Regions from separate parts of the Promicromonospora sp. Populi genome, predicted to be linked through region 2. Evidence: riboswitches for the same ligand, from Rfam matches in the RefSeq annotation. Region 2 holds a riboswitch; the other holds the start of a gene.
The links. A riboswitch is a leader RNA that binds a small molecule or an ion and turns the genes downstream of it on or off. The one in region 2 is predicted to bind S-adenosylmethionine.
Positions count from the first base shown of each region.

Region 1: linked by a shared signal. The riboswitch ahead of AB1046_RS16740 (methylenetetrahydrofolate reductase) and the one ahead of metE (5-methyltetrahydropteroyltriglutamate--homocysteine S-methyltransferase) in region 2 are both predicted to bind S-adenosylmethionine.

Region 1 covers NZ_CP163528.1:3,697,282-3,702,128, forward strand. Annotated here, with positions in the region: gene AB1046_RS16730 (carbohydrate ABC transporter permease) at 1-430, shown strand, start outside; gene AB1046_RS16735 (carbohydrate ABC transporter permease) at 430-1,353, shown strand; SAM riboswitch class I at 1,435-1,550, shown strand; gene AB1046_RS16740 (methylenetetrahydrofolate reductase) at 1,555-2,499, shown strand; gene AB1046_RS16745 (N-acetylmuramoyl-L-alanine amidase) at 2,625-3,818, shown strand; gene AB1046_RS16750 (hypothetical protein) at 3,840-4,385, opposite strand; gene AB1046_RS16755 (lysophospholipid acyltransferase family protein) at 4,382-4,847, opposite strand, start outside.
Region 2 covers NZ_CP163528.1:1,081,841-1,086,687, forward strand. Annotated here, with positions in the region: gene AB1046_RS04885 (helix-turn-helix domain-containing protein) at 1-29, shown strand, start outside; gene AB1046_RS04890 (M15 family metallopeptidase) at 39-914, opposite strand; gene AB1046_RS04895 (RNA polymerase sigma factor) at 1,083-1,586, shown strand; gene AB1046_RS04900 (hypothetical protein) at 1,588-2,502, shown strand; SAM riboswitch class I at 2,629-2,731, shown strand; gene metE (5-methyltetrahydropteroyltriglutamate--homocysteine S-methyltransferase) at 2,740-4,847, shown strand, end outside.

The sequences.
Region 1 (4,847 bases), 2.6 Mb from region 2:
CCGGCACCCCGAGACCGCGTTCGCGTGGGCCATCGTGGTCGCCGTGTTCGTGTCGCTGCCGTTCACCACGTACACGATCCTGGCCGGGCTGCAGACGGTCCCCGGCGAGACCGTCGAGGCCGCGCGCATCGACGGCGCCGGGGGCCTGCGTACCTACTTCAGCGTGGTGCTGCCGCAGCTGCGGGGCGCGGTGTCGGTGGCGGTGCTGATCAACATCATCAACGTGTTCAACTCGCTGCCGATCCTGCGCGTCATGACGGGGTCCATCCCCGGGTATGACGCCGACACGATCATGACCATGATCTTCAAGTACATGCAGAACCAGCGGCAGATCGACCTGGCCAGTGCGCTGTCTGTCATCGCGTTCCTGGTGGTCATCGGGATCGTCGCCATCTACGTGCGGGTCGTCCGCCCTCTGGAGGAGGTCTGATGACCGCGACCACCGCATCGGCGACCGCGCCGCGCAAGGCGACCCAGCCGCCGTCGGACAACCGGCCGCGCGTGCGAAAGTACACGGAAGACCAGGTGCCGCTCGGGTCCCTGCTGCTGCGCATGTTCGCCGGCCTCGTGGTGCTGGTCGTGTTCATGCTGCCGTACCTGATCATGTTCTTCGGCTCGGTGAAGACGAAGGCGGAGATCAGGTCCGTAGACCCCACCTACTTCCCCACGGAGTGGCACTGGGAGAACTACGTCACGATGTGGTCCACGCCTGAGACGCCGCTCCTGCAGAACCTGATCTCCACCCTGGTGATCTCGCTGTGCGCCACGTTGCTCGTGCTCGCCGTGGCGCTGCCTGCCGCGTACTACACGGCGCGGTTCCGGTTCCCCGGTCGGCTCGTGTTCCTGTTCCTCGTGATCGTGACCCAGATGCTGCAGCCGGCGGTGCTGACGTCGGGCCTGTTCCGCCAGTTCATCGCCCTCGGGCTCCTCGACACGTGGGGCGCGATGATCCTGGTCAACGCGGCGTTCAACCTGTCGTTCGCGGTCTGGATCATGCACAGCTTCTTCGCGAGCATCCCGAAGGAGATCGACGAGGCCGCGCAGATCGATGGCGCCGGCACGTTCACCGTCCTGACCAAGATCAACCTGCCGCTCGTGTGGCCCGGGATCGTGACGGCTGTCGTGTTCACGTTCGTCGCGTCCTGGAACGAGTTCGCGGCGTCGCTGGTGCTGCTGACGACGGCGGGCAACCAGCCGCTGTCCGTGGCGCTGACCAAGTTCGTGGGGCAGTACGAGACCTCGTGGCACTACGTGTTCGGGGTGTCCATCGTGGCGATCGTGCCCGTGGTGATCCTGTTCATGCTGATCGAGAAGCGGCTGGTGGGCGGCCTCGTCGCGGGTTCGGTGAAGTAGGCGGCGCGGACCTGGTTGGGGTCGTCTCGCCGAGCGGACGGAATCTGTCCCAGTGCTGGACAATCGCATAGCATGGTGGCGATCCCATCCAGAGCGGTCGAGAGTCCTGGCTCCGTGACACCGCAGCAACCTGCCGACTTCCTGCCACGTGGCCGTGGCGTGAGGACGTAAGGTGCTCACGCCAGGTTCGATGGAGCAGCCATGGTCGCCGAGATACACCCGCACCGCCCCACGGTGTCGTTCGAGCTGATGCCACCGCGTCGGCCCGACGCCGCGCCGAACTTCTGGGAGACGGCGCAGCGGCTCGTGGCCGCGCGGCCGGACTTCGTCTCCGTCACGTACGGGGCGGCCGGGGGCGACCGGGCGACGTCGCGCGAGGTGCTCGCTACGCTGCTGCGGGGTACGCCCGTGCTGCCGGTTGCCCACCTGACCTGCGTGGGCGCGTCCCGCGAGGACGTGTCCGAGGTGATCGACGAGTTCCTCGAGGCCGGCGTCCGGTCGTTCCTCGCCCTGCGGGGTGACCCGCCGCGCGACGAGCCCCACTGGCGCCCCACGGACGACGACGTGCACTCCAGCATCGACCTGGTCCGGCTGCTGCGGCAGGTGGACGAACGACGCTGCGCCGCGGATGCCAGCACAGCCCTGCGCTCCGCCGCCCGCCCGCTCACCATCGCCGTCGCGACGTTCGTGGACGGTAATCCCGGGGCCGGCACCACGCGGGAGCAGGAGATCCGGCGGCTGCTGGAGAAGCAGGAGGCCGGGGCGAGCTTCGCGATCACGCAGTTCTTCTACCGGGCGCAGTCGTACACGAGGTTCGTCGAGGAGGCCCGGTCGGCGGGCGTGACCATCCCGATCCTCGCCGGGATCCTGCCCACCACGGAGGCGCGCCGGCTGCGCCGGGTCGAGGAGCTCACCGGGGTGGCCGCACCCGCCGACCTGCTGCGGGACCTCGACCGGCTCACCGCGCCCGACGGCGCCGTCGACCCCGAGGCCCAGCACGAGCACGGCATCGGGTACTCCGCCGAGCTCGCGCGCGAGGTGCTCGAAGCCGGTGCGCCCGGCGTGCACGTGTACACGTTCAACAAGCACCGCCCGGCCCTGGACCTCCTGGAGCGCGCGGGCCTGACCGTCTCCCGTCCCCGCTGAGTGCTGGCTGGACATCGCCTGCAGGGTATATCCCTGATGTGATGTATCGGTCGGATGCACGGTCGGCCGATACTACGGATGAAATCGGCCCCTACCCCCAGCGACCGAACCGTGGAGGCACCACCGTGCACGATCACGATCACAGCCCCACCGACCACACTGAACACAGCCACGCATCTCTCGGGCGGCGCGAGCTGCTGCGCGGCGCCGTCGTCCTCGGCATCGGTGCCGCGGGCGCGACGATCGCGGCGCCCGCTGTCGCGACACCTCTCGGTGCCGACCCCGCCGCCTCGCCGTCCCTGGCCCCCGAGCCCGAGGCACCCGCCGACGCCCCGCCGGGCGCGCTGGCCGGGGTCGAGGTCGTCACGCCGACCATCGCGAGCTGCGCCACCTGGGGCGCAGCGGCGGCCCGCGGCACCATCGAACCCGTCGCGGCCAACCCGAACAAGATCCTGATCCACCACACGGCGTCGGCCAACGTCACCGACTACTCGCAGGCCGCCGGTTATCAGATCGCCCGCGACATCCAGCAGTGGCACTTCGCCAACGGCTGGGTAGACACCGGTCAGCACCTGACGCTGAGCCGTGGCGGGTACGTCATGGAGGGACGGCACGGCTCGCTGTCCCGGCTGCAGAACGGCAGCGGCACGGTAGTCGGCGCGCACGCCCCCGGCCAGAACAGCCAGGCCATCGGGATCGAGAACCAGGGCACCTACACGAGCGCCACGCCGCCCGCGCAGCTCTGGAGCCGGCTGGTGGAGCTGTGCGCCTACATCTGCGACCAGTACGGGATCGCGCCGACGCAGATCTACGGGCACCGCGACTACACGGCCACGGCCTGCCCGGGCGACGTCCTGTACTCGATGCTGCCGCAGCTGCGGTCCGAGGTGGCGGCGGCCCTGTCCGGCTCGACCTGGTCGGTCATCGTGGACAACACGTCGGCGGGCTTCGCGGCAGGCGGCTCCTGGCTGACGTCGGCGTTCTCGGCCGAGCGGTACGGCGCCAACTACCGGTACGCGACGCCGGCCGAGGTCAGCGACCTGGCGACGTTCTCGGCGACCATCCCGTCCAACGGTTCGTACCGGGTGGAGGCGTGGTTCCCCGGGATCGCCGGCTACAACACGTCGACGCCGTTCATCGTCTACACCGGGACCGGCTCGTCGACTATCCGGGTTGACCAGTCCACGGGTGGTGGTGCCTGGCTCTCGCTCGGCACCTATGCCATGACGGCGGGTACCCGCACGGTCGTGGCGGTCAGCCGCTGGACGCAGGGCACCGCATACGTCGTGGCGGACGCGATCCGGATCACGCGGCTGTGACCCACCCGTCGGGGTGACGGGTCAGGACTGCGGAGCGGTGAGTGCCTGGAGCAGGTCTTCGGGCGAAGCGACGCCGACGAGCACCGACGACGTCCGAACCCTCCGCCACACCTGTACCCGTCCCTCGACCGGGCGCGACAGCTCGACCAGGACGGCCGGCGACGCCGTCGACCGCACGAGCGAGGTCCGTCCCGTGGTCTCGTCGAACCCGACGCCCAGCTCCAAGGGTTTTGTCGTCGTCGGCCGGTGCACCGCGGCCGAGGCGACGTCGGCGAGCGGCACGTCCACCGCTCCCACCCAGCCGAACCGGAACCGGACCACCCCGCCGGCCACGCGGTGCCGTGACCACAGCGGCGAGACGAACGCGACCAGCAGGGCTGCCGTGAGCACCCCGGCGACGAGGTCGACGGCCAGCGCAACGGGCACGGGCAGCAGTGCGCCGGCGATCAGATGCAGCACCAGCACTTCGATCCCACCCAGCACTACGAGACCTGCGACAAGAGCGAGCCAAGGTCCGCGCCCGCCGAGGCCGAACGTCCTGGCCGCACCGAAGCCGACGGCGCTCACGTGTCCGCGCGCTCCTGGCCGCTCATCGCCTGGATGGACTGCATGACCTGTTCGGTCAGCTCGCGTCGCGCCTGGGCCGGCTTGGTGCCGGCCGCGATCTGGCGGGACGGGTCGATCGGCACCCCGAAGTGCAGCTCGACCCGGGCGAACCGCGGCATCTTGCCGATGGGCTTCACCTTGTCGGTCCCGAGCAGCGCCACCGGGACCACGGGAGCCTTGCCGGTCAGGGCGAGCCACGCGACGCCGGTGTGGCCCTTGTGCAGCTTGCCGTCCCGTGAGCGGGTGCCCTCGGGGTAGATGCCGAACGCGCCGCCGCGCTGCAGCACCGCGAGGGCGTCCTCCAGGGAGCGCTGCCCGGCGCGCGGGTCGTCCCGCTGCACCGGGATGTCGCCCATCTTGGTGAAGAACCAGCGCGACAGCCGACCCTTGATGCCCTTGCCGGTCCAGTACTCGGCCTTGGCC
Region 2 (4,847 bases):
AGGCCGCCCCTCTGGGCGTCAGCCCGTGAGATCCGGTGTCAGCGGGCGTATCCCCCGCCGGGCACGTCGAAGACCTCCTCCAAGGTCGTGACCCCGGTGTCGCGCATGTAGGCGGCCAGTTCGCGGCCCACCCAGCGCAGGTGCCAGGCCTCGGCGGCGTACCCCGTGACGGCGCTGTTCTGCGGTGTGTACCGGACGACGAAGCCGAACGCGGCGGCATGCTCGGCGACCCAGCGCCCCTCGACTGTCTCGCCGAAGCACTTCTCGAAGTCGCACCCCGCTTGCGTGGAGCTGCCGACGTCCACCCCGAGGCCAGTCTGGTGCTCGCTGTGCCCCGGGCGGGCCGACACCTTGTCCGCCTCCGCGGCGCCGAGCTGCGCCACCCAGCCCTCGTAGACCTGGGCCTGCTTGGCGTACGCGCGGTAGGCGCTACGCAGCGTGAGGTGCACGCCGTCGGCGTCGGCGGCCGCCAGCAGGGCGGTGAGGTCGGGGGCGGCGGCCGGCTGCACAAGGTAGCCCCGGACCGTGGTCAGGTCGGGCTCGAAGGCCGGGTCGAGCGGCCTGCCCTTGTTGACGACCACCCACGGGCTCGTGGGGTCGGTGATCGAGTGCGCCGCCAGGTCGATCGCCGGCTCGTCGCTCGGCGGGGCCGGGGCCGGGGCCGGGGCTGGGTCTGCGGGGCCCAACTCTGCAGAGCCCGGCGGCGCGAGCGACTCCGGCGTCGCCCCTGCCGCGCGTGGCTCCTGGAACACGGTCCCGATGGCGCCGGGCGCACACCCCGCGAGGAGCAGCAGCAGAGCGAGCGCAAGCAGGGCGAGCAGCAGCGGCGCGCGCGGAAGCAACGTGAGCGGAAGCGGCGCGCGAGCGCCCGTCGTCGTACGCGGCAGGGGTGGGCGGTCCGAAGAGGTGGTCACACCGGTTCGTGTACGTCGGCCAAGCCCTCATGCCAGCGCACGGGCTGTGACGTGGACAACACCTACGAACCTGTAATGGGCGGGTCTCCGCCGGACACACTGAGTCGGAAGCATGTCTCCTCACCCCCGGAGCCCGCCCTGGCCACGAACACGGATTCGCACCCCCTCGTGCCGGGCACGCTCACGCCCGAACGCACGGAGGAGCTCTTCGCTGCGCACGCGACCGCCGTCTACCGCTACGCACGTTCCCGGCTCCCGGCAGCCGAGACGGACGACGTGGTCGCCGAGGTCTTCGCGATCGTGTGGCGCAAGGGCGAGCTGCCCGACAACCCACGCGCCTGGCTCCTGGGGGTGGCGCGCCGGGTGATGGCGAACCAGGCGCGCGCCCGGCACCGGCGGATCGCGCTGGTCGAGCGGGTGCGTGCACATCCCGAGCCGGCAGGCCAGGACGAGGTCCGCCTGACCGGCGAGCTCGACGAGCTCCGGCGCGCGATGGCGCTGCTGCGCCCCGCCGACCGCGAGGTCATCGCCCTGCTCGGCGCGGCCGAGCTGTCCACGGCGGAAGTCGCCCAGGTCATGGGCTGCACGACGGCGGTCGCCGCCACCCGGGTGCACCGGGCCCGACGGCGGCTGCGCGCGGCCTACGAAAAGCTGACCGAGAGAGGAGCCTGACGTGGCCGATCGTGACCAGTTCGATGCTGGGCGGTTCGATGTCGACCGGGCCGACTCTGACCAGACCGAGAACGAGCTGACGCGCGTGCGCCGCGCCCTGCGCGAGGTCGAGCCCGAGATCGATCTGGCGCGGCTGTACGCCGAGTCGCGGGCTCGCGCAGGAGATGCGGCGCCCGGACTCGCCCCCGCGGACCGGGTCGGCACCGAACGTGTCGAGATCCTGCTGCGCGATCCCGGGTCTGCCGCCTGGCGGCCCCGGTCCGGAGCTCGCCGCGGGCAGGCGTTCGCGTGGGGGGCGGCGGCCGCCGCGGCCGCGATCCTCGCGGTGAGCCTCGCCGGCCCACCTGTGCTGCGTGCCCTCCCGGGTTCGGCCCCGAGCGCGTCGACCTCCGACCCGTCGCGGCTCCTCGACCTGACGGCCGATGACGTGGTCACCCGCGCGGTGCAGGCGATGGGCAGTGACAGCTGCCGGCTCAAGTCGCGCTCAACCCTCGGAACCGAGTCGACGTCCGGTTTCGACGCCCTCCCCCCGACGGGTGCGGAGCCGCCCAAGGCCGTGCTGCTGGACGACCAGCCCCTGCAGGCGCTGCATGCGGTATCGATCAGTGCGCTGTTCGGCCTGCCCCAGCTCGAAGGCACGGACTATCTCCTCCACGAGGACCTTGGCATGGAGTCGGTGGACGGGCAGACGGTTGTGCGGATCAGGATCACCCCCTCGGACACCCTGGTGCTGGACGGTGCCGTGACCCGCTTCGAGCTGCTGGTCGACGTGGCGACCTGGCTGCCGCTGGCCGGGGAGATCCGGGCCGAGTCGGACCAGGGCAGCCAGTACGTCATGCACAACGAGTTCACTTGGGCGGGTTGCACCGAGCCGAGCCCGGGGCCGACCGAGCACGACGACACACCCGGGTCGTGATAGCGCGTAGCCCGTGGTGCGGCTGCTCGCTTGGCACACTTTTTGTTGGCGACGGTCCGAGGCAGATGAGTGTCCGAGGGATGGACGCTTTCGCGACCACATGCCGGGCATGCTTACGATCCAGGTCAATCATCCAGAGCGGTCGAGAGTCCTGGCTCAACGACACCGCAGCAACCTGCCTCCGGAGCGCCAATTCCGGGCAAGGTGCTAACGCCAGGTCCGATGGAGCTGATACGCATGGCAGTCGAGTTCACGCCCCCGCACCTTGCCCACGCAACGATTCTGGGCTACCCGCGCATCGGCCGACGACGCGAGCTCAAGCGCGCCGTCGAGGCACTCTGGGCCGGACGCACCACCACCGAGGAACTAGAGGCGACCGCCCGTGACCTGCGGCTGACCACAGCACGCCATCTCGTCGGGCTCGGCCTTGATGCGGGCTCGGCCGCCGTCCCCGGCTCGTTCTCCTTCTACGACCAGGTGCTCGACGCCGTCGCCCTGCTCGGCGCCGTGCCCGAACGGTTCCGGGACCTCGCGATATCGGCCGACGGCGCCCCCGGCCGCCTCTCCCTGGAGGGCTACTTCACCCTGGCCCGCGGCGAGGGCGACAAGCCGCCGCTCGAGATGACCAAGTGGTTCGACACGAACTACCACTACCTGGTCCCCGAGATCGGGCCGGACACCCCTATCGGGTTCGTCGACGACCGCGCGGTGCGTGAGTTCACTGAGCTCGCCCAGCCCGCGGACGGCGGCCAGGCCGTCGTGACGCGGCCCGTCCTGGTGGGGCCGGTGACGTTCCTGCTGCTCAGCAAGGCGGCCGGGCCCTCTGCCGCGGCTTTGCGGGGCTCGCAAGCTCACTCCTCAGCCGCGGGCGACGCACCCGCAGGGTTCCGTCCCCTGGACCGGCTCGACGACGTCGTCGCCGCGTACGCCGAGGTGCTCCGCGCCCTGGCCGCCGCGGGCGCCCCGTGGGTGCAGCTCGACGAGCCCGCGCTGGTCACCGACCTCCTCGACGTCCCCTTCGACGAGGTGGCGGACGCCGTCCGCCGGGCGTACTCCCGGCTCGCGACCGACCTCTCCCCCGCGCCCGGCGCGGACGGCGTCCCGGCGGAGCGGCCCGCGATCCTGGTCACCGCGCCGTACGGCGGCCTGCGCAGCGACGCCGGCGACGGGCTGGCCCTGCTGGCCGGCACCGACGTCGAGGCGATTGCTGTCGACCTGGTCCGCGGCGCCGTCCCCACCGGCGTCGCCGGCGACGGGATCGCCGGAACGGTCCCCGGGTTGGAGACCAAGACCTTGGTCGCGGGCGTCGTCGACGGGCACAACATCTGGCGCGCGGACCTCGACGCCCGGCTGACCACCCTGGAGGGCCTGACCGCGCTCGGCGCGGGGGCGGTCGCCGTCGGCACCTCGACGTCGCTGCTGCACGTGCCGCACGACGTCGCCGACGAGCCCCGCCTGGACGCCGGCCTGAAGTCCTGGCTCGCCTTCGCCGACCAGAAGGTCGCCGAGGTCGTCACGCTGGCCACCGGTCTGGCCGAGGGCCGGGCGGCGGTCGCCGACCAGCTCGCCGAGTCGACGGCGGTGGTGCGGTCGCGCGCCGAGGCGCCCGGCGTCGTCGTGCCGACGGTCCGGGAGCGGACCGCGGGCCTGACCCCCGCCGACGTCGAGCGCGCGCCGTACGCGGAGCGCGCCGCCGCGCAGCAGGCGCGGCTCGACCTCCCGCCGCTGCCGACCACCACCATCGGCTCGTTCCCGCAGACGTCCGAGATCCGGCAGACGCGGGCCGCCTGGGTGCGGGGCGAGCTGTCCGACGCCGAGTACACGGCAGCGATGCGTGCCGAGATCGCGAGCACCGTGGCGCTCCAGGAGGAGCTGGGCCTGGACGTGCTGGTGCACGGTGAGCCCGAGCGCAACGACATGGTGCAGTACTTCGCGGAGCAGCTCGACGGGTTCGCGACCACGGTGCACGGCTGGGTGCAGTCGTACGGTTCGCGCTGCGTGCGGCCGCCGGTCCTGTGGGGCGACGTGTCCCGGCCCGCGCCGCTGACGGTGGACTGGACCGCATACGCGGCGTCCCTGACGAGCAAGCCCGTCAAGGGCATGCTCACGGGACCGGTCACGATCCTGGCCTGGTCGTTCGTGCGCGATGACCTGCCGCTGGGCGACACGGCCGACCAGGTCGCGCTGGCCCTGCGGGACGAGGTGACGGACCTGGAGGCGGCGGGCATCGGCGTCGTGCAGGTGGACGAGCCTGCGCTGCGCGAGCTGCTGCCGCTGCGCCGGGCCGCGCACGCGGGCTACCTGGACTGGTCGGTGCGCTCGTTCCGGCTGGCGACGTCCGGGGC